DNA from 2 places in the Vibrio scophthalmi genome. Region 2 is predicted to be linked to the other one. Evidence: riboswitches for the same ligand, from Rfam matches in the RefSeq annotation. Region 2 holds a riboswitch; the other holds the start of a gene.
The links. A riboswitch is a leader RNA that binds a small molecule or an ion and turns the genes downstream of it on or off. The one in region 2 is predicted to bind cyclic di-GMP.

Region 1 (15,735 bases), 520 kb from region 2:
CACATCATTGAGAGACTGCTGAGTAAGAAAATAAGGATGGAAACCCAACGCATAATAGAGTGCCGGAAACTGCTCACTTAGTGAGGCTAAGCGTGACCAGTTTTCAGGCCCAGTAGCAGGCAGTAGCACACGCTCAACTCCAACTTGCTGAGCACTTTGTAGCTGTTGTTCAATATTCGCTGCAAATGGCGCAAAATCCAAATGACAGTGGGTATCAAAAAGGCGCATCACTGCTGCGCCTTAGAAGAGGGTTTGGGTTGCTCTTGCAAAGTTGGTTCTGCACGATAAGCAACGCAACTGCGTTTTTGCTCTGGGGTTAGCCCCATCGACTGACACCATTGATCGTATTTTTTTAACCAACGTGTAAACCAAGCCCACATAAGCCGTTCCTTTTACTGCTCTTCGCGTTTAAACACGAGATCTGTCGGGGTCGACTCTTCTTCGACAAAGTAATAGCCCGCCACATCAAACTGGGTCAAATCAGCGACGCTTGAGATGCGATTCTCAATAATATAGCGCGCCATCATGCCACGTGCTTTTTTCGCATAGAAACTGATCACCTTGTACTGACCTTTTTTGCAATCTTTGAAGATCGGCGTAATCACCTGCGCATCGAGTGCTTTTGGTTTCACCGCTTTAAAGTACTCATTCGATGCTAGATTGATCAGCACATTGTCGCCTTGTTCGCTGATCGCTTGGTTCAACTTATCGGTGATCACGTTGCCCCAGAACTGATACAAGTTACTTCCGTTTGTATTGGCTAACTTAGTGCCCATCTCAAGACGGTAGGGTTGCATAAGGTCGAGCGGCTTGAGCAGGCCATATAAGCCCGACAACATGCGCAGATGCTGCTGTGCATAGTCGAAATCGTCCTCTGACAGCGTTTCAGCGTCTAAACCGGTATAGACGTCACCTTTAAAGGCTAAGATCGCCTGACGGGCGTTCTGCGGCGTAAACGTCTCACTCCACTCTTGGAAGCGACCAACATTCAAATCAGCAATTTTGTCGCTGACCTTCATCAAACTCGCCACATCAGCAGGCGTCAACTGGCGACACACGTCAATCAGCTGCTTAGAATACTCAACCAACTCCGGTTGAGTGAACTTTTCTGTCGCCAATGGCGACTCATAATCCAAGGTCTTCGCAGGGGATACAACTATCAGCATGACTTTACTCTTCCATTTATCATCAGATGATTAGAGTACAAAAAAAGCCATGCAATGTCTGCATGGCTTTATGTATCGATTTAATCGTTTCTATCTATTGGCAACGACTATTTTTTCTTCTCGTCGGTATACCAGATGCCTTCTTCAAGCTGAGATTTCAGCTCTGGGTACTCATTGGCATCAAACGTCGGCAATTTGCCTTCTTTTAACTGACGGTTGTAGTCTTTCGCCAGCTTAATCACCGTACCAGAAAGTAAGATGATCGCGACCAAGTTCACAATCGCCATTAGACCCATGGAGACATCAGCTAATGCCCATACCACTGGCAGTGAAGCTAGCGCGCCAAACATCACCATACCAAGAACAATAATACGGAACAGGCCAAGACCCGCTTTATGATTATGCTCTAAGAAGATTAAGTTCGTTTCAGCATACGAGTAGTTCGCAATGATAGAGGTGAAAGCGAAGAAGAAAATCGCCACCGCAACAAAAATGCTACCCCAATTGCCCACTTGAGAGCTCAACGCAGCTTGAGTCAGTTCGATACCCGTCACTTGACCACCTGGTACAAACTCACCTGACATCAAGATGATCGATACTGTCGCCGAACAGATCACAATCGTATCGACAAAAACACCCAACATTTGCACATAACCTTGCGAAGCAGGGTGTGGTGGATATGGTGTTGCAGAAGCAGCCGCGTTTGGCGCAGAACCCATACCCGCTTCGTTTGAGAATAGGCCGCGTTTCACACCGTTAATCATCGCTTGAGCAATCGCATAACCCACACCACCAGCAGCGGCTTCTTGCAGGCCAAAAGCACTCTTCACAATCAAGGTTAGGATTGCTGGCAATTTTTCGATATTGGCGATCATCACAAACAGTGCAAGCGCTAAATAAGCTGTTGCCATGATTGGCACAACCAACTCTGCCACGCGTGCAATACGCTTGATACCACCAAAAATTACAATCGCCGATAGCGCAACCACGACAACACCCACGTACTGATCATCCCAACCAAATGCATTGTGCATTGCGTTGGCAATCGAGTTCGCTTGAACCGCGTTGAAAACCAGACCAAAAGCGATAATCAGGAAAATAGAGAACAGGATGCCCATCCAGCGCATGCCCAACCCTTTTTCCATGTAGTAAGCAGGGCCACCACGGTAGTTGCCATCATCATCTTTGGTTTTGTAAAGCTGTGCGAGTGTACTTTCGGCAAATGAAGTTGCCATACCCAGCATGGCAATCAACCACATCCAGAAGATAGCGCCAGGGCCACCAGCGGTTAGTGCAACAGCAACACCGGCCATGTTACCGGTACCGACACGTGCTGCGAGACTGGTACAAAGAGCTTGGAAAGAAGAAATACCAGCTTTGTCTGCTTTACGACTGTTCTTCAACACTGAGAACATATGGCCAAAATGGCGGAACTGAATGAATCCTAGACGGATAGTAAAGTAGACGCCCACGCCGACCAAAAGATAAACAAGAATCGACCCCCAAAGCAGGTCATTCATTAAATTAATTAAGTCTGTCATAACATCCTCATAGTGAGTTTCGTCGATTTTGCATCCTTGCCATCCATCTAGCTGCGTCACCAAGTGTCAATTCTTGGTAGTGTATGTTTTATTTTTGGCAGCTGAGATCTGTAAAACTCGCTTCATGCTTCCGTTTCACGTACCGACGTAATTTTTGACGGGCGGATAATGCAGTGAAGAATAGCAAAAATCAATATGCAAACACACGCATTACAATGTTATTTTTCACTATAAACTCACTAATAGTTAACACAAAAAAGAACAAATCAACCACAAAATCAGCACAACAACATCAACTATTAACAACAAGCCAAATCTATCAATAGCAATAAAAACGCCATCCGATAAAAGTAGGCTAACACCTTGTCTCTACTGGTTTTACCAGCAAATTTGTGTGATTTACCCCCCATTTTGTATGTTACCTATCGGATGAGGGGGCAAGAGCAAGGTTGATTAGCATTTTAGCGCCAACTTAAAACAGCCAGTTAACATCAAAAATAGCTAAAATTAATCGTTTTCACACTGACAACTGAACGTTTTTTATACAGCACGCTCTTCTAAAAAGGTACATCGAGCACAAAAAGCCATAAAAATTTCATTGGATCGCAACAAATGAGAAATCAATCATAGATACCCTTCAATCTCAATGGTATTTAATCTAACCAATAACAACGTACAACAGAGGTGGCATATGGATGGCTTGAACTTTGATGAGATGATGGAGATGGACTTTTCACGAGGTCGCTCAGCAAAATCAAAACCTGTTAAACGTAAATGGCGAGAAATAGAGGCAATTCAAGATCGTCGTCGCTTAGAAAAAGAGCTGCTTGATATGGATATCGGATTAGATAAGTTGGAAAATTTAGAATTTTAGTCAATAAAGGAGGCGCCAAGGCGCCTCTTTATTTTACCGCTCGTATGATAAACGTTAAATACACTCTTTGTCTGTCGCGCGCACGCGTTTCGCCAGTTGCGCATATTGCTCAGCAATCGTGTCCCCAAAGACAGGATCGTCATCTGAACCACTATAGAGCGTTTCCACGTGTTGCCAATCTTCGACACTAAATCGGTCACAAATCATCGGCAAAATATTTTTCTCTTCCAGCTCCAAGTGTGACTTCTGCGCATTCATGAACGCTTCTAATTGCTCAATAAACAGATGATGCGGTACCACAGCATCTTGCAAGATCATCTCGACAATATTCATAAACGCATGCGTTTTACATTCCAACAACTTGTGCTCAAATTCTAAGTTGTCCATATCATCATGCGCACCGTAATGTTCACGGTAATAGTGATAAAGAATATCCTCTTTCGGATGATGATATTTCTCTGAATATTCAGACAAGTAATCGACCACCTCTTTAATCAAACTGTAATTGACTGGCTGTTCTTGCTTTAGCAATTCCACTTTATTGGCAAGGATAGCGAGTAGACGCACCATATAGCCATGTTCACGCCTGATTTGTTCAATCATCATAGCGTTTCTCCTTAAACACACAATCTTTGTAAGTGTATAAGAAAACGCCAATAAAGGTTTAGAGACTGTTCAAAAAAAGACCAGATTAGTAACTAAAATCAATACGAGTAATTGAAAAATAAAGAGAAGCCCATCAGGCTTCTCTCGCAATATTCGTTGAGTCGTTGAGCTAACTCAGTTAAACCCGCTCAGGCAGTCTCCAATCAATCGGCTTCAAGCCTTGTGCGGTTAAGTGCTGGTTAGCCAAAGAAAAGTGATGGCAACCAAAGAAACCACGGTGAGCCGACAGCGGTGATGGGTGGGGAGCTTCTAGTACATGGTGCTTTGAGCGATCAATAAAGCGTCCTTTTTTCTGCGCATGCGCTCCCCACAGTAGAAACACAATGCCACTACCATATTGGTCAAGTGCTGCAATCACTTTATCGGTATAGGTTTCCCATCCGGTTGTTTTTGCATGAGAGTGCGCTTTGCCCTGCTCCACTGTTAGCACAGTATTGAGTAATAGCACCCCTTGTTCAGCCCAAGATTGCAAATAGCCATGCTGAGGAATTGTAAACCCCTCCACATCTTGCGCGAGCTCTTTGTACATATTGACTAAAGAAGGGGGTGTTTTTACTCCAGGTAGAACCGAGAAGCATAAGCCATGTGCTTGATCGGGTCCGTGGTAAGGATCTTGACCCAAAACAACCACTTTTACGTCGGCAAATGGCGTAGCATCAAAGGCGTTAAAAACATCGGCTTCAGGAGGAAAAACCACCTTACCCTCTGCGCGCTGCTCAGCGACATAACTCAGTGTTTGCTGAAAATAAGGTTGCTGCTGCTCGTCGCCGATCACATCATCCCAAGTCAATAACTTAGCCATTATGATTGTCCTCTATATAGATACCGCTATTGTCGCAAAAAACCACGCAAAAACGAATCAACAAGATGATCGGCGATGGGCATGAAATTACGCTTGGCGATGCCACTCACGCAACTGCTTGATTTCCGCTGGCCACAGTTCTGGTTCTATGGTTTCAAGAATAAGAGGGATCGCATCAAACCGGCTGTCTTTCGCTATGTACTCAAAACAGTCCCAACCAATGGCTCCTTTACCCAGCGCATGGTGTCTATCAACCTTGCTACCCAATGTCGATTTGGAATCATTAATGTGCATTGCACGCAAGTAATGCATGCCCACTACTTGATCAAACTCGGCAAACGTTACTTCACACGCTTCATGGCTAGAGAGATCATAACCTGCTGCAAAGGTATGGCAGGTATCAAGGCATACGCCAACACGAGATTTATCTTCTACTTGATCGATGATCGCCGCGAGATGTTCAAAACGCCAACCAAGGTTTGAGCCTTGCCCTGCAGTATTTTCGATTACGGCTATTACATCTGGTACAGCTTGGTGCGCTAAGTTTATTGAATGAGCGATTTTCGCCAAACACTCAGCTTCAGAGATCTTGTTAAGGTGACTGCCGGGATGAAAATTGAGCAGCGTTAACCCCAATTGATGACACCGTTCCATTTCATCAATAAAAGCGGCGCGCGATTTTTCTAATTTCTCTTCTTCTGGCGCACCTAAGTTAATCAAGTAAGAGTCATGAGGCAAAATGTGCTCGGCGCTAAAGCCCAGCATTTTACAGTTAGCTTTAAAAGCGCTAATGGTTTTGGCTTCAAGCGGTTTTGCGACCCATTGACGCTGATTTTTAGTGAAAAGCGCAAAAGCATTGGCGCCAATTTCACGTGCTCGCATCGGCGCTTGATCAACCCCACCAGCGGCAGAAACATGCGCACCGATATACTTAGTTCCGAAATTTTTGTTCATGTTATTTAATCACTTTACTCTTTCAGTTTGACCACCACCTAACAAGTAGTTAGTCCGCATAGTTGACTTAAAAACGGTCATTTTGTAGTAAAATTACGACAAAATGACCGTTGTAACTATTTTTTATATTATAAAATAAATTGTAATTTGCAGTTTTTAAAGACTTTTATTGATTTAACGCAATAAAATCACCTTCAAAAAAATAAGGTTTTTAGTTGTTTTTTGACCTAAATCAATATTATTATAATGGATATTAGCTATATAATACTTAGCTCAACAAAAATATTGAAAATTAACACCAATAACACCACAGAAAATGTGGATTAGGAGACAGTAATGATTCAAGGTATTCAGATTACTAAAGCAGCTAACGACGATCTACTAAACTCTATCTGGCTACTAGACAGCGAAAAGAACGAAGCACGTTGTGTTGCGGCATCTGCTGGCTACCAAGCTGACCAAGTTATTGCTATTAACGATCTAGGCGAATACGAAAGCCGTGAAGTGGCAATCGAAACTGCACCACGCATTGAAGGTGGTCAACACCTAAACGTTAACGTTCTACGTCGCGAAACTCTTGAAGACGCGGTTGCTCACCCAGAGAACTACCCACAGCTAACCATCCGTGTATCGGGCTACGCTGTACGTTTCAACTCTCTAACGACTGAGCAGCAACGCGACGTTATCGCACGTACGTTCACTGAATCTCTATAATTTAGCTCGTCTCTGACGAAGGTAAATTTAGACACACATTTGAAAAGCAGGCCTTGGCCTGCTTTTCTTTTCTTCGCCATCTAAAACAGACGAAACATTTCAAAAAACACCGCAAATAGAAGCCTAAAGAATCTATCCCGGTAGCGCAAAAGAAAGAAAAACAAAAAGAGGCAATACCAAAGGAGATGTTGATTCCATCTCGTGTTGGATTCTGTCGCGCTCTTTTCACTTTCTAAGCTAAATTTCTCCAGCTCATAACAAGTAGAACAAGCAAAGACTTGTTTTGATTGGTACAAACACACTGTCGGCAAACCATTTGAAAAAATGGGACGCAAAGCTTCCGGTCTAACGATAAAATTTATCCACGATAGCGGAGCCGCCACTTGATCGCTCAATCAAGTGTTGAGGGTTTATCGCCCTTTTCACATGCCGAGGTGTGGCAATTTTTTGTCAACCTAAAAAGGAACATGTGATGAAATCACGTCCAAATAAAACCTTATTGGCACTCGCTCTTACCGCTCTAAGTGGGCAAGTCGCCGCACATGGCTACATCTCTGCGTTCAATGATGGCATCGCAGCAAGCCGTGTTGCGCTATGTAAATTCCCAACCTCTGATACTAATGAGAAAAACAGCAACTGTGGTGCCATTCAATATGAACCACAAAGTGTGGAAGGCCCTGAAGGCTTCCCTGAAGCTGGCCCCGCTGATGGCAAAATTGCCAGTGCACAATCAGCACTGGCCACAGCATTAGATGAACAAACTGCGGATCGTTGGGTTAAGCGCCCAATCACGGCTGGACAGCAAAACTTTGAGTGGACCTTTACTGCCAACCACGTCACTCGAGATTGGAAATACTACATCACTAAAGCGGATTGGAATCCAAATGCGCAACTATCACGAGCGTCGTTTGATCTGAATCCGTTCTGTGTCATCGAAGGCAATATGGTTCAACCGCCAAAGCAAGTTAGCCATGCGTGTAACGTGCCTGAACGTCAAGGCTACCATGTCATTCTTGCAGTTTGGGATGTGGGCGATACGGCAGCAGCATTCTACAATGTGATTGATGTGCAATTTGATGGTCAAGGCCCTGTGCTTCCAGAATGGAATCAAGCTGGCCAGATTTCACCAACTATCGATCTTAATATCGGCGATCGCGTCTTTACCCGCGTATTTGATCACGCTGGTGAAAACCAAGCTTATCGTACTGAATTAGCGATCGATAGCCCTGCCCTAACTCAAGCTAAAAACTGGTCTTATGCTCTAGCAAGCAAGGTAAACCAAGAGCAAACAGCGATCAAAGCAGGCCAACTACAACAAGGCACTTTCACCCCTGTTTACGGTACCAATCCGATCTATTTACAAAACGATAGCCAACTCACTCGTGTAGAAATTGGCTATGAGATTGACACGGTTGTTCCCGATTACGCACTTAACATTGCAGGCTTACAATCTGAATATACTGTCACAGAACAACCGACTGAACTGGCATTGACGCTAAATGCTAGCGGTGATCTGCACGCGGAGTTAACGGTTTATAATCATGGCCGTGAAGCGCTGGCGAGTTGGAGTGGCGAACTGGTAGATGGGCAATCTAAAGCGGTCGATCTCACGCTGGCTAAATCTCAAGCGGGCCACCATATGCTGATCAGCCGAATCAAAGATCAGGCTGGCAACTTGATCAATCAAGAAACGTTAGATTTCCATCTTGTAGCTGAGGTAACACCACCAGCGGGTGACTATGATTTTGTCTTCCCTAACGGCCTTGATAACTACACTGCTGGCACAAAAGTGTTAGCGAGCGATGGTCAAGTTTATCAATGTAAACCTTTCCCATACTCAGGCTACTGCTCACAGTGGACTGAAAACGCAACCCAATACCAACCAGCAACCGGTTCTCACTGGACAATGGCATGGGATAAAGTGAACTAAGTTCCTAGCGATCACAATTTTTAGAGAAGAAACAGTAACGGCACTTTATTAAGTGCCGTTTTTATGTGCGTTGCCAATGGCGTTGCGCTACAGTGAGGTATTCATTCCGATTTTTCATAAGTCACTCTATGTTGCTTGAAGGTATTGAAACACTTCTGACGTTAAGCAAAGCTAAAACCATGAGTCGCACGGGTAGCTTGCTCTATATTAGCCAATCGGCAGTGAGTAAACGCATTGCTAACTTAGAAAAGAAACTGGGCAAGAAGCTGATTGTTCCCGACGGCAGAAACGTGCAGCTAACACGTGAAGCGCTCAATCTTATTGAGAGTATCGGTCCCACTTTTAATGAGTTACGTGGGCTTATTTATGAACAGCAAAACATCATTGAGAACAGCCCTCTAAAGCTGGACTGTTCTGAAACACTGGTTGCCGGTTACTTAGCGGAAATATTAGGCGAGTATTTTACTCATGATCCTTACCTAAGCATCACGACCAATCATACGCCAAGAATTATTGAGCATGTTCAATCCGGAAAAGCACATCTTGGGATTTGTGCTGGTAACCTCCCCACGCACCACCAACTAATGGTTTTCCATCTCTTTGATGAACCCTTCTACATTGTCTTTAATCGCCCAATCAGTACGCTGCCAGAGATAATCATCACCAATGATCTCTCCAACCCTGCCAACTCATACCAACAAGCAATTCTAAGCCAACTCAATATGTTGCCCATCATGCAGATGGACTCTTACGTGGCGGCCGCAAGGCTAGCACTGGCAGGTATTGCCCCGGCACTCGTGCCGTTATCGGTGATAAAAACACTCAATATTGAGGAAAAACAGTGCCACTATTTTTCCTCACTGCAACCGCTTTCACGCCCCATTCACATCTGTGTGCGTCCGGCGTCCTATCGTAATAGCCGCATTAAAACATTGATAGCAACCATTGGTGATGCTGTTGCCAAAGTAACTTTCCTGCCATCAACATCGACATAATGATCACTAAAGGTCTTATCCATTTTTGACCTTTAGTCACCACCACTCGCGCGCCAAGTTGAGCGCCGAGAAAACCACCCACCGCCATCACTAAGCCAAGCTCCCATACTGGTAAGCCCGCGAGAATAAAGAACAATAACGCCGCAATATTCGAGGTAAAGTTCAACACCTTAGTACGCGCCGTCGCATCCACCAGCGAAAAATGCCCTAACGCGACAAAACAAACAGTAAAAATTGAACCGGTTCCTGGACCAAAAAAACCATCATAAAAACCAACACCGCCACCAACACAAAAAGCAAACATAGCCTCAGAAATTTTTGCTTTACCTTGCTGCTCGCGAGTTTTTGGCATTAATAAGAAGTAGAGAGAAATGGCCACCAGCAATAGTGGGATCAAACTGGTCAACACCCCAGCATCAATATGCTGCACCGATTCTGCACCAACTGCTGAACCAATAAAGGTACACGCAATCGCCAGTCGCATCTCTTTAATGCTGACAATGCCATTACGGACAAAATACCAAGTAGCAGAAAAGCTGCCAAATGAGCTTTGCAGTTTATTGGTCGCCAGCGCTTGAGTTGGCGGAACACCCGCCGCAAGCAATGCAGGAAGTGTTAATAAACCACCACCACCAGCCATCGCATCAATAAAGCCAGCCAAGCTTGCCACCAAAAACAGCAGTGTGAGTATTTCGAATGAAAGTTCCATTTGTTCGTCACGGTAGTAAATCCAATAGGGTTAAGTTATCACTACTCAATCAATTCAGTTAACGAAAGATTCGATTATCACTCATTCCCATTATTCATCAATTCCAATGTCGGTAGAAAAGCCGTCAATGCCGATTACCAAGGCATAAAAAAACCCGCTCGAATGAGCGGGCTTAATATGACCAATAACTGGGTTTATGCTTGAGAGGCTTTCACTTTCGCGTGCAACTCTTGTACTGACGTCACTGTACTCTTCGCATCAGCAGTATGCGCCATACAGGTCGCAAACGCAGCGTTTAGCGTTGTGGTGTAGTTCACCTTCTCAGCCAGAGCGCCACGACGAAGAACTTTAGAGTCCTCAATCGCTTGACGACCAGCAGCCGTGTTCACAATGTAGGTGTATTCATTGTTCTTGATACGGTCAAGAATATGAGGACGACCTTCGTGAACCTTGTTTACCAAGCGAGGGTTAATGCCCGCTTCGCCAAGGATAACCGCAGTACCGTGCGTTGCATCCAGTTGGTAACCAAGCTTAACCAGCTTAGAGGCCAAATCCACTACGCGTTGCTTATCGCCTTCACGTACTGACAGTAGCGCACGGCCACCTTCAGGGTAAACGCTGCCACAGCCAAGTTCTGCTTTTGCGTACGCTTCTGCAAACGTAGCGCCAACACCCATCACCTCACCTGTCGAGCGCATTTCTGGGCCTAACAGTGGGTCAACACCAGGGAACTTGTTAAATGGCAATACCACTTCTTTTACTGAGTAGTAAGGTGGGATGATCTCTTTAGTAAAGCCTTGAGCTTCTAAAGATTGACCCGCCATGACACGTGCAGCGATTTTCGCTAGTGGCGCACCAGTTGCTTTCGAAACAAACGGTACGGTACGTGCCGCACGTGGGTTTACTTCGATTAGGTAAACTTGATTATCTTTTACCGCAAACTGTGTATTCATTAGGCCACGAACACCCAACTCAAACGCCAGCTTTTCAACTTGCTCACGCATCACATCTTGGATTTCTTGGCTTAACGTGTATGCAGGTAGCGAACATGCAGAGTCACCAGAGTGAACACCCGCTTGCTCGATATGCTCCATGATACCGCCAATCACTACGCGCTCACCGTCACAAATCGCATCAACGTCAACTTCAACAGCGTCATCAAGGAAACTATCAAGTAATACTGGTGATTCGTTAGATACGCTCACCGCTTCGTTGAAGTAACGACGTAGGTCTTGCTCGTCGTAAACGATTTCCATCGCACGACCACCCAGTACATACGAAGGACGAACCACCAATGGGAAGCCGATTTCACGCGATTTTTCAATCGCTTGCTCCATGGTCGTTACCGTTGCGTTTTGTGGTTGTAGCAGGCCTAAACGGTCAACCGCGACTTGGAAACGCTCACGGTCTTCTGCTCGGTCAATCGCATCAGGGCTAGTACCAATGATTGGCACACCTGCCGCCTCTAGCGCACGTGCCAGTTTCAGTGGCGTTTGGCCACCGTACTGAACGATAACGCCTTTTGGCTTTTCAACGCGGGCAATCGCTAATACATCTTCCAGTGTTACTGGTTCAAAGTACAAACGGTCTGACGTGTCGTAGTCGGTTGATACCGTCTCAGGGTTACAGTTGACCATAATGGTTTCGTAACCGTCTTCACGTAGCGCCAGTGATGCGTGCACACAACAGTAGTCAAATTCAATACCTTGGCCGATACGGTTTGGACCGCCACCCAAAATCATGATTTTGTCTTTATCGGTTGGATTTGCTTCACACTCGTCATCGTAAGATGAGTACATGTATGCAGTATCTGAAGAAAATTCTGCCGCACAAGTATCAACACGCTTATAAACCGGGTGGATATCGAATTGGTCACGCAGGCGACGGATTTCACTTTCCGCAACCCCCAGCAGTTTCGATAGACGCGCATCCGCAAAGCCTTTGCGTTTCAGCTTACGCAGTACATCTTCGGTCAAACCAGCAAAGCCACCGGCTTTAACTGACTCTTCCATTTTGACTAGATCTTCAATTTGAACGAGGAACCAACGGTCAATTTGCGTTAGGTTGAACACGCCATCAACAGATAAGCCTGCACGGAATGCATCGGCGATGTACCAAATACGCTCTGCGCCAGCTTCTTTTAGCTCATGGCGAATTTTTGATAGTGCGTCTGGTGACTCAAGGTCAACCATTTCGTCAAAACCACTTGCGCCCACTTCTAGGCCACGCAATGCTTTTTGTAGTGACTCTTGTTGGTTACGACCAATCGCCATCACTTCGCCCACTGACTTCATTTGCGTCGTCAGACGGTCGTTCGCGCCGGCAAATTTCTCGAAGTTAAAACGAGGAATCTTAGTCACAACGTAGTCGATAGTTGGTTCAAATGATGCTGGTGTTGCGCCACCAGTGATGTCGTTCATCAACTCGTCAAGCGTAAAGCCAACCGCCAGTTTCGCTGCTACTTTAGCAATCGGGAAACCCGTTGCTTTTGAAGCAAGCGCGGAAGAGCGAGATACACGTGGGTTCATCTCGATGATAACCATACGGCCATCTTTTGGGTTGATACCAAACTGAACGTTTGAACCACCAGTTTCAACACCGATTTCACGTAGAACCGCTAGCGATGCATTACGCATCAACTGATATTCTTTATCGGTTAGCGTTTGTGCTGGTGCCACCGTGATTGAGTCACCGGTGTGGATACCCATTGGGTCGAAGTTTTCAATCGCACAGACGATGATGCAGTTGTCGTTTTTGTCACGAACCACTTCCATCTCGTACTCTTTCCAACCGATCAATGACTCATCGATTAGCAGCTCGTTAGTTGGCGATAAATCCAAGCCACGACGACAGATTTCTTCAAATTCTTCTTTGTTGTATGCAATACCGCCACCCGTACCACCCATGGTGAACGAAGGACGAATGATACAAGGGAAGCCAACCATATCGAGAACTTTGTAAGCTTCTTCCATTGTTTTGGCTGTATCTGCCGTTGGACACTCAAGGCCAATCGACTTCATTGCTTTATCGAAGCGAGAACGGTCTTCTGCTTTATCAATCGCATCAGCGGTTGCACCGATCATCTCTACGCCAAACTCAGCAAGAACACCGTGTTTCTCTAAGTCTAGTGCACAGTTAAGCGCTGTTTGACCACCCATGGTAGGCAATACAGCATCAGGGCGCTCTTTCTCAATGATCTTACGCACGACTTCCCACTGGATAGGCTCGATATAGGTTGCATCGGCCATCTCTGGGTCTGTCATAATGGTGGCAGGGTTTGAGTTCACAAGAATAACTCGGTAACCCTCTTCACGCAGTGCTTTACACGCTTGTGCGCCAGAGTAGTCAAACTCACATGCCTGACCGATTACAATCGGACCAGCACCAAGAATTAGAATACTTTGAATGTCAGTACGTTTTGGCATTATCTACTACTCCGAATTAAGCGCTGTGTTTTTTAATGAGTTCGATGAAATGGTCAAATAGTGGAGCCGCGTCTTCAGGACCTGGGCTCGCTTCTGGGTGACCTTGGAAGCTGAATGCTGGTTTGTCAGTGCGGTGGATACCTTGCAAAGAACCATCAAACAGAGATACGTGTGTCGCACGTAACGTTTCCGGTAGCGTTTTTTCATCCGCAGCAAAACCGTGGTTTTGTGAAGTAATCATCACAACGCCGCGATCCAAATCTTTTACTGGGTGGTTCGCACCGTGGTGACCAAACTTCATTTTCACCGTTTGCGCACCAGAGGCGAGCGCAAGAATTTGGTGACCCAGACAGATACCAAATAACGGGATGTTTTTTTCTAGGAAGACTTTGGTTGCTTCAATCGCATAAGTACATGGCGCAGGGTCTCCAGGACCATTCGATAAGAAAACACCATCTGGATTAAGAGCTAGAACTTCTTCCGCTGAGGTTTCAGCCGGTACCACCGTTAAGCGGCAGCCGCGGTCAACCAACATGCGCAAGATGTTTCGCTTGGCACCGAAGTCATAAGCGACAACGTGGTATGGCAACTCACTGTCATCTTTTGCTTCTGGAAGGCCACCCGTAAGCGTCCACGAACCTTGTTTCCATTGATACGCTTCTTTTGTTGTAACTTCTTTCGCAAGATCCATACCTTTCAAGCCAGGGAATTCTTTTGCTTTCGCAAGCGCTAATGCTTCGTCAAGGTTATTGCCAGCGACGATACAGCCGTTTTGGGCGCCTTTTTCACGAAGAATACGAGTAAGTTTGCGAGTATCAATATCTGCGATGCCGACAATGTTTTGCGACTTGAGATAATCAGAAAGGGATTGTTCGTTACGGAAATTAGAAGCGATAAGAGGGAGATCGCGAATCACAAGGCCTTGAGCATGAATGGAAGAGGATTCTTCGTCTTCGGAATTGGTTCCGGTATTGCCAATGTGAGGATAAGTAAGAGTGACGATTTGTTGTGAATAGGAAGGATCAGTGAGAATTTCTTGGTACCCCGTCATCGAGGTATTAAAAACGACTTCCCCAACGGAAATACCATCTGCGCCGATGGACACTCCGCTGAACACTGTCCCATCTTCCAGGACTAACAGTGCTAATTTACTCAAGGCAACCTCCAGAATAAAAATGCATAAAAAATAAATAACTTTGCAACATTGCCTTCCATTTCGCCATAAAAAAGCATTTTTAGGTCTGACAGACAAATTGGCGTTATTCTAATAACGGTTGTGACCAGTGTCAACATTCATAGTAAAATAAAATGCATATTTACGACGCTTTATGAGAAAACCTTACCAAAGCAGTCAAAAAACCAAGTTTACTTACTTTTTACTTAACCAACAGCAGTAACTCTTGGTTATCGCCTCAAATTAGAAAGCAAAAAGACAGGCGACCAGAAAAAACCATAAAGCAAACGTTACTCACACCAACTAAACACGCAAAATACAAACACTAGCACCACTTATTAACTCAAAGCACCATAAGTAACACAATAAAAGGCTAATGCGCGCATATTTTGTCTAGTTAATTTTTTTTGCCATATCGAGCAGATACAAAAAGCGCCAGCCGAGGCTGACGCATAAATATGTTTAATGGTCTTTATAGATTTTTGCTAACGAAGAGATCAAAGATCATTTAAACCCAGTACATCGGTCATAGTATAGAAGCCTGCTGGCTTACCATTCAGCCAAACAGCTGCCTTTACTGCGCCATTAGCAAAGGTCATACGATCCGTCGCTTTATGAGTGATCTCAACACGTTCACCAATATCGGCAAACATTGCCGTATGCTCACCAACAATGTCGCCTGCGCGAATGGTAGCAAAGCCAATTTCGTCTTTGGTTCGTTCACCAGTGATGCCCTCTCGAGCATATACGGCCACATCGTTGAGCTTATTACCCATCGCACCGGC
Region 2 (15,735 bases):
CCCTCTCGTAAACGAAAAAGAGTTGGCATAATGCCAACCCTTTAAAATCTGTTTATCGAACTCAATTACTCTTGATCGATCATCCAGCGACGGAACTCTTTACGTTCTTCTTTATTCGCTTGTAAGTACCAAGCTTTTAGTTGCTCAACATTCTTCACTACCGCTTTAGGTGCTTGAGTGGTTGCTTTTGCAGTGCTATTCGCAGTTGCTACTGCCGATGCAGTCGCAACAGCTACTGGAGCCATTTCAACCGCCACTGGTGCATCAATCAACTGACCATCTTGGAAGTAGATACCGCGTTGCTGATTATGTTTTGCAACGATTTCGTCCATGCCCGCGTATGGCATGAAGCCTTTTTTGCCTTCGACTACCGCTTGAGTAAATTCAACCGGTTGACCATTCGCTTCAACACCCCAACCCGGTTTTGCTTTAGCGAATTCTTCTTGCGCTTCCATCTCGCTAAACATTTTTGGCAAGGTAATTTTATAGTCCGCATCTTGAGCATCAAAGTTGATGGTGTAAGGTTTAGAAGTAAACACCTTAGCGCTACCACCCTTGCCCAACTTGTCATCTAATTTAACGATAACTTGGGTAAAACCTTCATCAATTTCGTTTGTGCCAATTTTTTGCTCAGCCGCTTGACCGTTAATGTACAGAATAGAAATTCCTCGATTAGCGCTCAGTTCAGCAGCTTGAAGAGGAAGGGCTAGCAATGTTGCTGCAAATGCAAATAAACCTTTAGCGTTCAAAGGAATCTCCTAAAAATAGTCTTTGTTTGATGTAATAATTGAAAAAGCCACCCGAAGGTGGCTTTTAGTATAACTATGTTAGCGCATTCTTAGAATGATGCTTTAACACCTACTGCGAATGCAGTTGTGTTGTCACGGTATTCAGCAGGCTGGTTAGCATCTGCCATGTTAGTTTTACCGTCGTTACCAGCAACTTCAGCGTAAACTGTTGTGTTTGGTGCTAGGTTGTAACCTGCGTTTAGGAACCAGCTGTTTACGTCTTTCGCGTTATCTTCAGCAGCTAGAGAGTAAGCAGTTGCAAACGTCCACTTACCTAGGTAGTAATCAGCACCAAACGTGTACACGTTAGTGTCTGCATCTGTTGCATCTTTGTTAGTTGCGTAGTAACCAAGACCTAGACGGATATTCTCAAGGCCAGAGTAATCGATTTCAAAACCGTGTGCATCTTCATCTGTACCTAGTGCTGGCACTTCGAAATCAAGGTTTGCATAGAATACAGATAGGTCAAAGTCTGCTACGCGGTAACCAATACGGCCATCAACATAATCAGCATCTGTTTTAGCGCCGTGCTCGTCACCCATTTTATCTTGAACGAAACCTACAGTAGTGTAGAAAGTGCCGTTGTCGTAATCGTAACGGATACCTTCGTCACGACATGCGTAATCACCTGAAGCGCCTTGGTAAAGTTTGTTTACGTCAAATTGGTAATCGCTAGTGATGCCACCTAGGTCATCGACAGCCGTACAAAGACGACCGAACTTGATAGAACCGTAAGTTTTTGAGTAAAGCGCTACGTAAGTATCGCCGTTTTTAGTTACTTTAGCGTTGTTATCGTTAGAACCATCAAATGCCCAGTAACCGCCGAATTGTAGATCATCGTTGATTGCGTAACGAACGTCAAAACCGAAATCTGCATCTTCGATTTGTTGCTTCATTGAGCTCTCTTTGAAAGAGTTTTGGTAAGTAACTTCGATGTCACCGTGTAGGTCAACAGTTACGCTGTCTTGGTTGTAAACTTCGAATGCTTGTGCAGATGTTGCTGCAAAAAGTACTGAAAGAGCTACTAGAGTCTTTTTCATAATAATCCACTGCCTTTTCTTTAGAGAGGAAATCCGTATCCGGTTCCCTTTATGTTTGGTGGCGATTTGTGCTCTTTAATGGCTCAATATCACCGCTCTCAAATTTCGAAGCCTAGATTGCAAAAGATTATTCTGCGTGTCAAATCTTATAAAAACCAAATATAAAAAAACATAAAAACCATTTAAAACAGTAATTTACATAATTTGCACCCCATTTTTCGATTAACTTCTAACCATTGTGATGCTTTTATCACTAGATGAAGTTCGTCGCAAAATTAGTGCATTCCCCTTAATTTATGCGACAAAAATCACTACCGCGGTATTTTATGCTATTTTTAGTGCCATTTAGCTTGAGGATATTTTTCACATTTAGAATTAATTCTAAGTTCATGAAGGTTCAATCTTTTTTTGTGAAGGAGATCGAGATTTAGCTGAAAAGGATTCTATTTCGTGAACTACGTAACGCTTAGATAAGTGTGCTACACTCGCTTTCCGTGAGAAAGGCGCCCGTATGTCAAACAGTAAAATACAACAATCAATTCGCAAAAGTTATCAAAACCTCCAAGCTCAGCTGGATAACTTTGTCCCTCGTCGAGCACAGAACTACCTTGTTGCAGAAATTACCAAAACATTGTGCGGTGAGTACCATAAATCAAACCGTATGATTGTCGCGGAAGCAGGAACAGGGATCGGAAAATCACTTGCCTATCTAATGGCCACTATACCTGTTGCGGTACAAAGTAACCGCAAGGTAGTGATTTCGACTGCAACCGTGGCGCTACAAGAACAGTTAATCGATAAAGACTTACCTCTGTTTCGTCGCATCACCGACCGTGAATTTTCATTCCAGCTTGCCAAAGGCCGACAACGCTATTGCTGCGCAGAAAAGCTCGCCACCGCCTGTGGCGCTGACGGTGGCCAACTCGCCATGTTTGAATCTAAGCCAAAGAAGAAAGATATCGAACTGCTTGAGCGCTTACATAAAGCATTCCAACAAGGCAAGTGGGATGGCGACCGTGACTCATGGCCAAAAACCATTGACGACGAATTATGGCTGCATATCGTCAGTGATAAGCATAGCTGCAACAACAGTATGCCTTCACATCGAGGCTGTCCTTTCCAAAAAGCCCGTTCAGAGCTCGACAAGGCCGACGTAATCATTGCCAATCACAGCTTAGTGATGGCGGATGCCGATCTTGGTGGTGGCGTGATCTTACCTGAACCTGAAAATACCATTTATGTGTTTGATGAAGCGCACCACCTACCACATGTGGCACGAGATCACTCCTCGGCCGCGGCTAGCCTAAAAGGCGCAGCGACATGGTTGGAACGGCTTAACCAATCGGTGACCAAGTTTGCTAACTTGGCGGATGAAAAGCGCGTAAGTCGCTTTCGTAATGAACTTCAAGATTCAATCCAACAACTGATCCCCTCATTAACGCAGTTATCGGGCCGCTTCGATCCTACCCACTTTGTTGATGGTCTCTACCGTTTTGAACATGGTGAATTGCCGAGTTGGTTAGAAGAAGAATCAAAGCAGCTAAAAATCCTGTCACATAAAGGCGCACAAGCCACCGCTAAAATTGCCGACCTGATTGCCGAACGTGTTAAAGAGGGCGAAATTGCTGCGCGTCTCGCTGAACCGGCGCTGGCTGAACTGGGTTTCTATATCCAACGTATGGATAACCTCGCCCAAGTTTGGCGCCTAATGGCAGAGCCACAACGAGAAAAAGGCGCGCCACTGGCACGTTGGTTAGCCGTCAGCCCTGAGCGAGAAAGTGATTTTGTCGTGAATGTGTCACCGTTAGAAGTTGGCTGGCAGTTAGATCAGCAAATTTGGAGCCGCTGCTTAGGCGCTGTATTGGTGTCAGCGACGATGCGGGCACTCAACTCGTTTAGCTTCTTTTGTCGTCAAGCCGGTATCAGTGAGAAAAACGAGGACGGCACTCGCTTTCTGGCGCTCGCTTCACCGTTTGATTATCAGAATCAAGCGGAATTACACATACCCAAAATGAAGTATGAACCGCAAGCGAGTGAATTTACGGAATATCTTATTGATATTCTGCCTAACCTAATTGAAGACAAACAGGCCAACTTAGTTTTATTCTCTTCTTACTGGCAGATGAATCAGGTCGCGCAAGCACTTGAATCTCTATTTATAAAAAAAGGTTGGGCTTTACAAGTTCAGGGCAAAGAGTCGCGTACTGAAATTCTCAATAAACATAAAACCTTAGTACAATGTCAAAAAACCAGCATATTGTTTGGTACTGGTAGCTTCTCCGAGGGGTTAGATCTTCCCGGCGAGTTATTAGAAAACTTGATAATCACTAAGATTCCGTTTGGCGTACCGACTTCACCCGTAGAACAAGCTCACGCAGAGTACATTGAGCAAAAAGGCGGTAATCCGTTTATGCAAATTACTGTACCTGACGCGAGCAAAAAGTTGATTCAATCGGTAGGACGTTTAATACGTAAAGAAAGAGATTGCGGCAAAGTGATTATTCTTGATAGACGTATCGTGACTAAACGCTATGGTCAATCACTACTGGACTCATTACCTCCGTTCAAACGAATCATTGAATAAATTAAGTGGGACAAGCTAGCGACATACGCTCTAGCCGATATAAAAATAGAACCACGGACAAAGAAGAAGACTAAATGGAAATGTTAGAGCCAACCATGTTGTTGGTATTAGCGCTTGTCGCATTTTTTGCTGGATTTATTGATGCTGTTGCTGGTGGTGGTGGCATGTTAACCGTGCCTGCCCTCCTTTCTCTCGGGTTACCGCCACATGTTGCGCTTGGCACTAACAAACTTGCGGCCAGTTTCGCCTCTTCTACCGCCGCATTTACCTACTATAAAAAGCGCTTATTCAATCCTCGTTGTTGGGGGCGCTCTTTCGTTGCAACCTTTATTGGCGCGATTATTGGTACGCTAGTGGTGGACTCGATTAGCACCCAATGGCTTGAAAAAACGCTGCCTCTGATCATTTTAGCCGCCGCGATTTATACCATTTGGCATAAAACACCGAAAAATAGCAGTAATGAACCACCACCACCCTGCCCAACCTTCCACAAAAAACAGGTTGGCCAAGGCGTCATTCTCGGTTTTTATGATGGTGTGGCAGGGCCTGGAACCGGTGCGTTTTGGACCGTTAGTACCATGGCACTCTACCGCCTCAACATATTAGTGGCCTCAGGTGTTGCCAAGGCGATGAACTTCACGAGTAATTTCACCTCGCTGATCACTTTTGCTATCTTAGGCCATATTGATTGGGTACTCGGTTTAACAATGGGCGTATGCTTGATGGCAGGCGCTTTTGTTGGTGCACACTCCGCCATCCGATTTGGCGCCAACTTTATTCGCCCGATTTTTGTTACTGTCGTCAGCATACTGGCGATAAAACTGGCTTATAACGCGTGGTTTGTGGCTGTATGAATCAACTAAAACAACTTGTCGCGACACTCGACCAACTCGCCATCCAAGCGGCGCAGATCGATCGTCGCCGTAATGAACACCATCAACCCCTGTTTGATGAGACCCTTTTTCACTGCAAAGCTCGTTTATTGGTTCCTTGCGTCAAAGAAACGCACTCAACGCTAGATACGATTATTCGCGAACAAGATAGCGGTCGACTGACCTCATTACGAGCCGAGTATTTAACCGAACGTTTATACGCTCAATTGGCGGCGCTGCAACGCGAAATCGCCACTCAGCCAATCCGTAAAAACGAGCCGAAGCACTATAGCCATTACCAAAAGCCGATCAATGTACTCTATCAAGAACTTGCCCAACATCAAGATTGGGAAAGACGCCTGATGGAAATGGTTCGCGATAAACTTGCCGAACTTGAAAGTGCTCCCCCGTTTGCACAACAAACCGCTCAACAAGCGTTACTTTCTACTGAGCAGCGTCTAGAACGCTGTCGTGCTGCGAAGCTCAAAATAGAAAAACAAATTACCTACCGTGAGAGACATCAATAACTATGACGCAATCTGTAAGCGGCCTTGATAATGCGCCAGATGAGATAAAGCTGGCCGTCGATCTTATCTATCTATTAGAAAGCAACGAAGTGGACCCTCAAACCGCATTAGCCGCGCTTGAAATCGTCCAATCGGATCTTCAAGCCAAACTGGCCACCCAAGCATAACGGAAAGAGAGATGTTCACACTCAATATCAACATCGCCGAGTTTCTAGAAACTTATTGGCAAAAAAAGCCGGTCGTGATCAAAAATGCGTTCAAAGATTTTGTTGACCCAATTTCCGCTGAAGAAATTGCCGGCCTCTCGCTGGAAGAGATGATCGATTCCCGTTTTGTCTCCAACAAAGATTCGCAATGGACAGCCCAACACGGCCCATTCGAGGAATCTTTCTTTGACGATTTACCGGAAACCCATTGCCAGTTGATCGTTCAGGCTTGCAACCATTGGCACAGTGAAACCGCACAACTGATCGAACCTTTTAAGCAGCTGCCTCAATGGCTGTTTGATGATGTAATGGTTTGCTACTCCGCTCCTCACGGTGGGGTTGGCCCCCACATCGATCAATATGATGTTTTCATCATTCAAGGCCAAGGCAAAAGAGAATGGAAAGTTGGCGCTAAAGACATTGGTCAATACCAAGAAATCATTCAAGGTGGTGCGCTGCGACAAATCGAAGGCTTTGATTCAATCATCGATGAAATTTTGCAGCCGGGCGATATGCTCTATATCCCGCCGGGGTTCCCTCATGAAGGGACAACATTAGAAGCCAGTTTGAGTTATTCACTGGGCTACCGTTCACCGACGGAGCAAGAGCTATTGAGTCATTTTGCCGATCATCTGATCGCTCATGATATTGGCAACACTCACATGCATGATCCAGCGCTTCCTGCACAAACTCAGCATGGTCAAGTTGGTACGCAAAGCCTCAACGTGTTAAAGCAAATGCTGCGTAAAGCTCTAGAAGATGATGATGTCATTGATCGCTTTATTGCGACACAGCTAAGTCAATCTCGCCACCAAATGAATATCATTGAAGCCGAACCGGAATACAGCCTCGAAGAAATCGATCAATTGTTGATGCAAAATACGGTTTGGGAAAAAGTAGCTGGATTAAAAACGCTCTATCTCAGTGAAAATTCAGAGCAGTTATTCGTCAATGGTGAATGCTTCGATATCGATAGTAAAGATAAGCAAATTATCAGCTTACTGTGCGATCAAGAATCCTTCAGCAGTGACGACATTCATCGCGAATTGCAACCTAAAACTCGTCATACCTTAATGACGCTGATTAATCTCGGCTATTGGTACGTAGCCTAACCATCGTATCCGAAAAGAAATGAGATAAGGAATCAAACATGAAAGTAGTTTCTTTTAATATTAATGGCTTGCGTGCAAGACTTCACCAACTCGAAGCGCTAATTGAAAAACATCAACCTGATGTCATTGGCCTACAAGAAATCAAAGTTCATGACGAAGCTTTCCCGCTAGAAGCTGTCGAAGCGATGGGTTACAAAGTTTACTATCACGGCCAAAAAGCCCACTACGGCGTCGCAATGTTATGTAAACAAGCACCAATTTCGGTACAAAAAGGTTTTCCAACCGATAACGATGAACATCAAAAACGCATGATCATGGCAACATTTGAAAATGCGGCGGGGGAAAAAGTGACGGTGCTAAATGGCTATTTCCCTCAAGGTGACAATATCAACCATGAAACCAAATACCCATACAAGCGCCAGTTTTATAAAGATCTGATGAACTACTTAAATGATCATCACAGCAGCGATGAACAAATTATCGTGATGGGTGATATTAATATCAGTCCACTCGATAGTGATATTGGTATTGGCGAAGTGAACCGTAAGCGTTGGCTAAAAACGGGTAAATGCTCATTCCAATTAGAAGAGCGTGAATGGTTAAAAGATCTACTTGATTGGGGATTCATTGACACCTTCCGCCAAATTCATCCTGACGTGACCGATAAATATTCGTGGTTTGACTACCGCTCTCGTGGCTTTGATGATAATCGCGGTCTACGTATTGACGTTATTCTTGCAACAAAATCATTAGCTGAACGTTGTATTGAGTCCGATATTGATTACCCTCTGCGTGGTATCGATAAGCCATCCGATCACGCACCAATTTGGTCAACGTTTAAATAAAAACAATACCAACAAGGTATTGCTGCATAATTAAAGGGTTTCTTAAAAATAGGAAACCCTTCATATCCACTTGATTTTAAAACATAAATTTTTACCGAATATTATTCAAAGCTAATATTCGCCATTTGTCTTCCTCGCTCTATTGATTATTACAATGTTAGGATTGCGTTAATTTTTCGCGATGTAGCATTGGTTGATATGGAAATCAAAAAGAAAGATTGGGAACAACTTACCCCATTTAACAAAAAGGTATTCTATACCCTTATTATGGCGGGGTTTGTTCTTAACGCTCTTATTTTGGTTGTTCCGATTTACAGCCTACAAGTTTTTGATCGCGTACTCACTAGCCAAAGTCTCGATACCTTATTTTTAATCAGTATGATTGTTTTGTTTTTACTGATTATCCAATCTATCTTAGACATTTTAAAAAATCGTTATCTACACCAAAAATCAGCCAAGTTAGATGCGTTGATTTCCAGCTTTTTCTATCAAAGACTGACGATAAGTAACGGTAAAAATAGCGCCAGTTTGCAAGATGTGCGCGAGATAAAATCATTCATGACCTCTCCGGCATTTTCGCTCGCCTTTGATATGATTTGGGCACCATTATTTCTCCTGGTGATGTTTCTTCTCCATCCTGTCGTGGGGTTTGTCGGTCTAAGCGCCGTTTTACTTGTGGGTGGTTTTTCTCTCTATATTTATAGAAGTAAAACGCAGCAACATGCAGACTCACAAGTTGCAACGTCTGCGTGTCGTTTTGCAAGCGAACAAGCCACCACCCAGCGTGACAATATACAAGCTCAATACCTAGCCGATGGCCTCAATCAACAATTTCAGCACATGACTGCAGAAAGAGTCTGGTTTGATCAACAGCTTGGCTTGACCTCAACAACATTGGCTTCTATCGCCAAATGTCTACGTTTCACTTTGCAGATGGCCATTATGGCCGTGGGTGCTTGGCTGGTTATCGAAAACACCATGTCCGCTGGTGGCATTATTGCCGGCTCCATTCTTATGTCTCGTGTGCTGCAACCTTTTGAGCAACTGGCCAGTACTCTGCAAGCATGGCAACATTCCAATGCCGCCAATCAACGCATTTGCGCCTACTTTGCCAATCTACCTCAAAGTAATAACACCACCCACTTTAGCGACATTAATGGTTCACTCCACATTGATAATGTTTCTTGGTATCCACCAAAAGCAAAGCTACCACTACTCAAAAATATTCGCCTTAAATTGGAGCCCGGCAACCGTGTCATGATTATGGGTGCCAGTGGTTCAGGAAAAACCGCTTTGTGCCAACTGTTGGTCGGCTTATCACAACCCAGTTCAGGCTCTGTGAGAATCGACACTGCGAGTTTACCGCAGTGGGATGCCAATCAACTAAAAGGGGTCATTGGTTACGTACCACAAAAATTTGATTTTTTGCCGGGAACGATCAAACAAAATATCGCCCATTTTGATCAGAACATAAATGATAGTGACGTTATCAGTGCTGCCAAAGCCATCGGCATCCATCAGGATATTGTCCGCCTTGAGCATGGCTATAATACGCCGTTGGGCCCCACTGATCTGCCTATTTCAATGGGACTTGCGCAAGCAATCGCCATTGCCCGCGCCCTCTACTACCGCCCTAAGCTGCTTATTTTCGACGAAGCAAATGCCCACCTCGACAACATCAGGCTCGGTGCTTTCAAGCAGCTGCTCCTACAACAAAAACAGCAAGGTAGCGCTGTGGTGATGATTTCTCATCAACGCGAGCTGATTGCGTGTGTCGATTGGGTGGTTACGCTAGAGCAAGGTGAAATTACAACGGCGAAAAAAGCTGAGCAGATCACTGCCGAACAAGAAAGCAAAGTGCGCGAAATAAAACAGGCGGTATCCCATGGCTGATCCTATGTTTCACCAAATAAAAAGTGATGGTATCGAGTATCAAGATTCACGCAGTTTGAGTTTTGATCCCAGTACCACCAGCAAAATAACGCTTGGTGTTGTTCTATTGATGTTGTTCGGCTTTTTACTCTGGGCAACCTTTGCCAAGCTGAGTAGCGCCGCGATCGCTCCGGGCGTCATCATTGTTGAATCAAAACGTAAGCCGATTCAACACCTAGAAGGGGGAATCGTTAAAACCATTCATATTGCCGATGGTCAAGCGGTTGAACGAGGCGATCTATTGATCACCCTCGATGCGTCACAAGCGCACGCCCAACTCTATGGTTTACGTGCACAATGGCAAAGTGACCTTGCGCGGCTAAATCGATTACAGTCCGAACTCAGTGACCAAAAACGCATTCAATTTGATCCTCGCTTAATTGAACTTAAAGACGATCCTCGCGTGCAAACCATACTCGACACACAAGCGAAGTTATTCGATAAACGCCGCTCATTACGTCGTGGTGAGGATAAAATCCTCAACGAAAAAATTGCTCAAGCGAATCTCGATCTTGATGGGCTGCGTAAACGTTATCAAGCCGATGAACAAGGTTTGGTTTACTTAACTGAGCAGTTAAAAATGCACGAAACTCTGCTTGAAACAGGTAATACATCCAAATCTCGTTTGCTCGATTTAAAACGAGAATACAGCGATTTAAACGGCAACCTCGCGGAATTAGATATCAAGATTAATCGCGCTCAACGTGGTGTTTCAGAGGCACAATTGCAAGACACCAATGCCGACTTCGATTATGCCAAGCAAATTGGTGAAGAGATTCAACAACTCGAGCGTTCAATCAACGAAACCAATCAAGCCATGATTAATGCCCAACAAGTTCTGAATCGAATTGAAATCCGTGCGCCTCAGTCAGGCGTCGTGGTTGGCCTCTCTGTATTTGCTCAGCAATCGGTCATCTCGCCTGGAGAAAAAATCATGGAAATTGTTCCTCAGCAAGATCAACTGATTGTAGAGGCTTTGTTGAAACCAGAAGATATCGATGTGGTTTACCTTGGACTGGATACCCAAGTTCGACTCTCCGCGTACAACTTTCGCCGCACCCCGCCAGTAAGGGGAAAACTGGTCCACATTTCTGCTGACCGAATCACCGATCAAGCATCTGGATCTTCAGCTTACCTTGCCCAAATCGCGCTAAATCAAGACGATTTAGCCGTACTGCAAGACGTGACGTTATACCCAGGTATGCCCGCTGAAGTAATGATACTACTCAATGAAAAAACACCGCTTGATTACTTACTTAGCCCATTATCGGTCAGTGCGTATAAAGCGATGCGAGAAATTTAGTTAAGGGAAATGAGCGGGATATCTCCCTTTGTTTTACTAGTGCCAATCTACATCACTACAAAGCAGATTAGTACAGCGATATCCCAAACAACATAACAACGAGAAAAGCCAAACCTATCGCGAGGTAGGGACGGAAAGCTGCAGGTCTCATTCCATTGAGATGGCTGAGCCGCCTCACATTAATCATCCGATTGATAGAGGAAATTTTCATGACAATTAAGCACGAACAATCCGATAACAGCGAAAATCGCTTGGTCACAGTGGATATTGCACCACTATCAGGCAAGCTACCTGAAGACCAACTAGTCGTCGATGTTGACGGTATCGATCATATTACAACACAAGACGGTAATGACGTTATTCTCGGCCTCGACGGTTTTGACTATATTCATTCCAATGGTGGTGACGATGTTATCGATGGTGGTAGCCAAGGTGATTTCGTTCAAGCCGGTTCTGGTGATGATTTTGTTAATGGTGGTAGCGGCTACGACCAATTAGCTGGTGAAAACGGCAATGACGTGCTACTCGGCGACGATTTCTCGCAACATCTGATTCTTGATCCTGTAAGCGGTGAACTGACTGTCGATTTTAGCCATGCGACAACGGCCGATATGGGCCAAGCAAAGGTATTCAACCCAGATGGCACCGAAGCTGTACTGTTTGAATCTAATGGCCGATTTGGCGTTCTTGGCAATGATGAAAGTGGCGTAGCTGGCCAGATTGGCTACAGCTTTGAAGATGCAGGTGACAAAGGCGATCGCACAGGCGCATCAGAAGTGCTTTCAATCTCTGTGGATGAACACTCCTACGCTGCGCAAGTTTCTATCGATAAGCTCTTCAAAGATGAAGGAAAATCTGAAGGTTCCAGAGTTCGTGATATCGATGAAGTAGGTGTTTGGACGGTATTAAGAGACGGTATTGTTATCGAACGTGGTTATTTCACGGCTGGTGAGTTTGATCAAGCTACCCTTGATGCCTACGGCTTAGACCCTGCAACAGATAACCTTAAAGTGCTTAGCGACGGCAATGGCCGTTCTAACGGCATCTTCACCATTGAACCGGAAGACACCGGTTTTGTTGCCTTTGATGAAATTCAATTCTCCGCAGCCATTGGTCATTATGATAAAAATGGCTATGGCTACTTAGATTCCAGTGATTTCTTTGTCCGAGACGTTAAAACAGTTACATTTGAAAGTGATCCAAATGATGTCAGCTTTGATGACCTTTTTGGCGGCAATGATGATGATGTTTTGCTCGGAGGTGATGGTCGTGATTACCTGTTTGGTGATGATTACCATAATTTTGACCACGGTAAAAGTATTGACTTAGCCGCTGCGCGAGCAAACAATCCCGTTTCAGGTAATGGGGTAGTTAGCCAAGGTCAAGATGGGAGTGTCGGCGTAGAAGGCAACCATGAGTCAGGCAATGCCGATCAACTTGGTCACACCTTCGATCCTGATACTTTACAGGGCGAATCTGAAACCCTCACCTATCACCTTGGTGAAGATCAATATGCTGCTCGCGTGCAAATTGATCGTCTGTTCGCAGATGAAGCACTTAATGGTGCCAATGAAGTTGGCGTATGGACGGTATTTAATGACGGCAAGGTTGTCGCTTCTGGCTACTTCACTTCCAAAGATATTGACCAAGCGACTCTCGATACCTTTGGTATCGATCTTAGTGACAATATCAAAGTGCTAGCTAACAACTCCGCTTCGAATAATAATGGTTTCTTCGATATCACGCCACAAGACACCAATGGCCTGAGCTTCGACCAAGTTCAATTTTCTGCGGCTGATGGCGTATTCGATAAAAATGGCAACAGCTATTGGGATTCAAGCGATTACTTTATTAAAGATATCACCGTTCTCGATAGTGATTCACTTGAGGGAAGCAACCCAGAAGGCAATGACTGGCTTGATGGTGGCGCCGGTAATGACCTTTTAGAAGGCGGTTATGGCCAGGACGTACTTATTGGTGGTACAGGAGACGATATTCTCACTGGTGATTACACCCAAGCCACCACGATTACGGCAGGCAAAGATGAACAGATAAGTGACGCTTTAGCTCTAGCTCCTGATGGTAGCTTAACCGGATTGACCGAAAACAAAAATGGCTTTGGTGTTGAAGGCAATAGTGAAAGTGGTATTGCAAGCCAAATAGGCTTTAGTTTTATTGATGATGGCGCTGGTGATATCAGTGGCGAATCAGAAACACTCTGCATTGCGGTTGATGACAATACAGCCGCAGCCAATCTATCCGTCGATAAACTCTTTGCCGATGAAGCATTTAATGGTGCGAACGAAGTTGGCGTTTGGACTGTCTTCGACCAAGGCGTTGAAGTGGCCACGGGTTACTTTACGGCCGCTGAAATGGACGATGCAACACTGGCGACTTACGGTATCGATCCTACCGCAGACAACATTAAAGTGCTTGAGCAAGGCGATGACTGCTGCCATGGTGAGTTCACCATTTCACCATCCGATACGGCAAACACCACTTTCGATGAAATTCAGCTCTCAGCAGCTAAAGGCACCTTTGATAAAAGTGGTTTTGGTGCGACCGATGCCAGTGACTATTATTTATCATCAATCACCACCTATCAAATGGATGATTTATTGGTGGGCGGCGAAGGTAATGATCTGATTGCTGGTGGCCAAGGCTTTGATGTTATTGATGCCGGTGAAGGTAACGATTTGATTCATGACAATGGTAACGATTTCATCGATGGTGGCGAAGGCTTTGATGTTGTGACGACTCAACAAGTCATTGGTATATTTGATATGGCCGACAACGTAAAGCACGCGGTAGACTTTGAAGTGACGCAAAGCTCAAAATTACAAAACATCGAAGCGGTCATCGGCACTGACCAACAAGATACTTTATTGCTTGATCTCAACGTCGTCAATGAGTCAACACAATCTCTGACAGGCCAGCCATCGGATGTTTTCTTTGCTTCAAACATAGAGCAACTGACACTGGCTAATGATGACTTCCAGCTAGCAGCCGTCAATGAGGCACATGTTGCCGATCTCGATAGCGCATTGCAGTCTCATCTTGAACAATTGGGGGTTGATGGTGCGATCTACAGTTACACCTTTGCCAACGGCAGTGATACCGTTTCTGTTTATAGTGATGTCGAGTGGGACTACCTTGAGCCAGAAATCGGCGTATAAATAGTCATTAGTTAATGACCATAGTCGATAACGAAAGACCGTTCGTTATCGGCTCTCTTCGCAAGTCTTGGCGACAGAGAGAGACCTTAATGCCCGATATTAAAACGCGATACAATGCTATCAACAGATAATAACTAACGACACACAATAAAAAACCGGAGCAAATTGCTCCGGTTTTTTTATGGCATCAGCGCAAATTAGATTGCGATAAAGCCTGCTTCTACTGCTGGGTTTACATCTGCTTCGTAATCAACACCTTCAATACCAAAGCCGAATAGTTTCAAGAACTCTTCTTTGTACTCAACGTAGTCCGTTAGCTCTTTTAGGTTTTCAGTGGTGATTTGAGGCCAAAGTTCACGACAGTGTTGCTGAATGTCTTCGCGTAGTTCTAAATCATCAAGACGTAGACGGTTGCAATCATCCACCTCGGCTGCGCTGCCATCTTCTTTATAAAGACGCTGGCTGAACATGCGGTAGATTTGCTCCATACAACCTTCATGGACACCTTGCTCACGCATTTTCTTAAATACCATCGCGATGTACAAAGGCATCACAGGAATCGCTGAACTTGCTTGCGTCACAACTGATTTTAGAACTGCAACGTTTGCGCTACCGCCAGTCGCTGCCAGTTTGGTATTCAGTTCCGCAGCGGCACGATCCAGATCCATCTTCGCTTTACCTAGTGCGCCATCCCAGTAGATAGGCCAAGTAAGCTCAGTACCGATGTAGCTGTAAGCAACGGTTTTGCAACCTTCTGCCAATACGCCCGCATCAGACAGTGCATTGATCCAAAGTTCCCAATCTTCGCCACCCATAACCGTTACAGTATCTTGGATTTCTTGCTCTGTTGCAGGCTCTACGCTTGCTTCAATGATCATATCTTTATTGGTATCAACCGCTGTTGATGTATAAGTTTGACCAATTGGTTTTAGAGCAGAACGGATAACTTCACCCGTTTCAGGCATTTTACGTACTGGAGACGCCAGTGAGTAAACCACCATATCAATCTGACCAAGATCTTCTTTAATCAAATCGATTGTTTTCTGTTTCGCTTCGTTAGAGAAAGCATCACCATTTAGGCTTTTCGCATATAGGCCTGCTTCGCGTGCGAGTTTTTCAAATGCAGCGGAGTTATAAAAGCCTGCTGTACCTGGTTTCTTCTCTGAGCCTTCTTTTTCGAAGAACACACCAATGGTTGATGCGTCGCCGCCAAATGCCGCAGCGATACGAGAAGAGAGACCGTAGCCACTTGAAGAACCGATCACAAGCACACGTTTAGGTGCATTTTTGATAGGGCCTTGTGCTTTAGTGTAAGCAATTTGTTCTTTTACGTTAGCTTCACAACCGATT

Region 1: it holds a riboswitch for cyclic di-GMP, as region 2 does, so the genes downstream of both, gbpA (N-acetylglucosamine-binding protein GbpA) here and RJD38_RS01225 (calcium-binding protein) in region 2, are expected to answer to the same signal.

What each region holds. Positions count from the first base shown of each region.
Region 1 is NZ_CP134271.1:794,672-810,406, forward strand. It holds gene RJD38_RS03495 (TatD family hydrolase) at 1-228, opposite strand, end outside; gene RJD38_RS03500 (DUF5363 family protein) at 228-380, opposite strand; gene yaaA (peroxide stress protein YaaA) at 393-1,166, opposite strand; gene RJD38_RS03510 (alanine/glycine:cation symporter family protein) at 1,274-2,707, opposite strand; gene RJD38_RS03515 (DUF3545 family protein) at 3,399-3,581, shown strand; gene RJD38_RS03520 (hemerythrin domain-containing protein) at 3,636-4,187, opposite strand; gene ung (uracil-DNA glycosylase) at 4,366-5,049, opposite strand; gene nfo (deoxyribonuclease IV) at 5,137-6,003, opposite strand; gene grcA (autonomous glycyl radical cofactor GrcA) at 6,340-6,717, shown strand; cyclic di-GMP riboswitch class I at 7,014-7,101, shown strand; gene gbpA (N-acetylglucosamine-binding protein GbpA) at 7,190-8,647, shown strand; gene RJD38_RS03545 (LysR family transcriptional regulator) at 8,776-9,642, shown strand; gene RJD38_RS03550 (TSUP family transporter) at 9,572-10,351, opposite strand; gene carB (carbamoyl-phosphate synthase large subunit) at 10,546-13,776, opposite strand; gene carA (glutamine-hydrolyzing carbamoyl-phosphate synthase small subunit) at 13,793-14,932, opposite strand; gene dapB (4-hydroxy-tetrahydrodipicolinate reductase) at 15,448-15,735, opposite strand, start outside.
Region 2 is NZ_CP134271.1:279,144-294,878, forward strand. It holds gene bioA (adenosylmethionine--8-amino-7-oxononanoate transaminase) at 1-11, shown strand, start outside; gene RJD38_RS01175 (DUF2057 family protein) at 66-749, opposite strand; gene RJD38_RS01180 (porin) at 839-1,828, opposite strand; gene dinG (ATP-dependent DNA helicase DinG) at 2,340-4,412, shown strand; gene RJD38_RS01190 (sulfite exporter TauE/SafE family protein) at 4,487-5,266, shown strand; gene RJD38_RS01195 (primosomal replication protein) at 5,263-5,811, shown strand; gene rsmS (pleiotropic regulatory protein RsmS) at 5,814-5,978, shown strand; gene RJD38_RS01205 (cupin domain-containing protein) at 5,990-7,129, shown strand; gene xthA (exodeoxyribonuclease III) at 7,168-7,974, shown strand; gene RJD38_RS01215 (type I secretion system permease/ATPase) at 8,173-9,867, shown strand; gene RJD38_RS01220 (HlyD family type I secretion periplasmic adaptor subunit) at 9,860-11,209, shown strand; cyclic di-GMP riboswitch class I at 11,307-11,386, shown strand; gene RJD38_RS01225 (calcium-binding protein) at 11,419-14,385, shown strand; gene fabV (enoyl-ACP reductase FabV) at 14,583-15,735, opposite strand, start outside.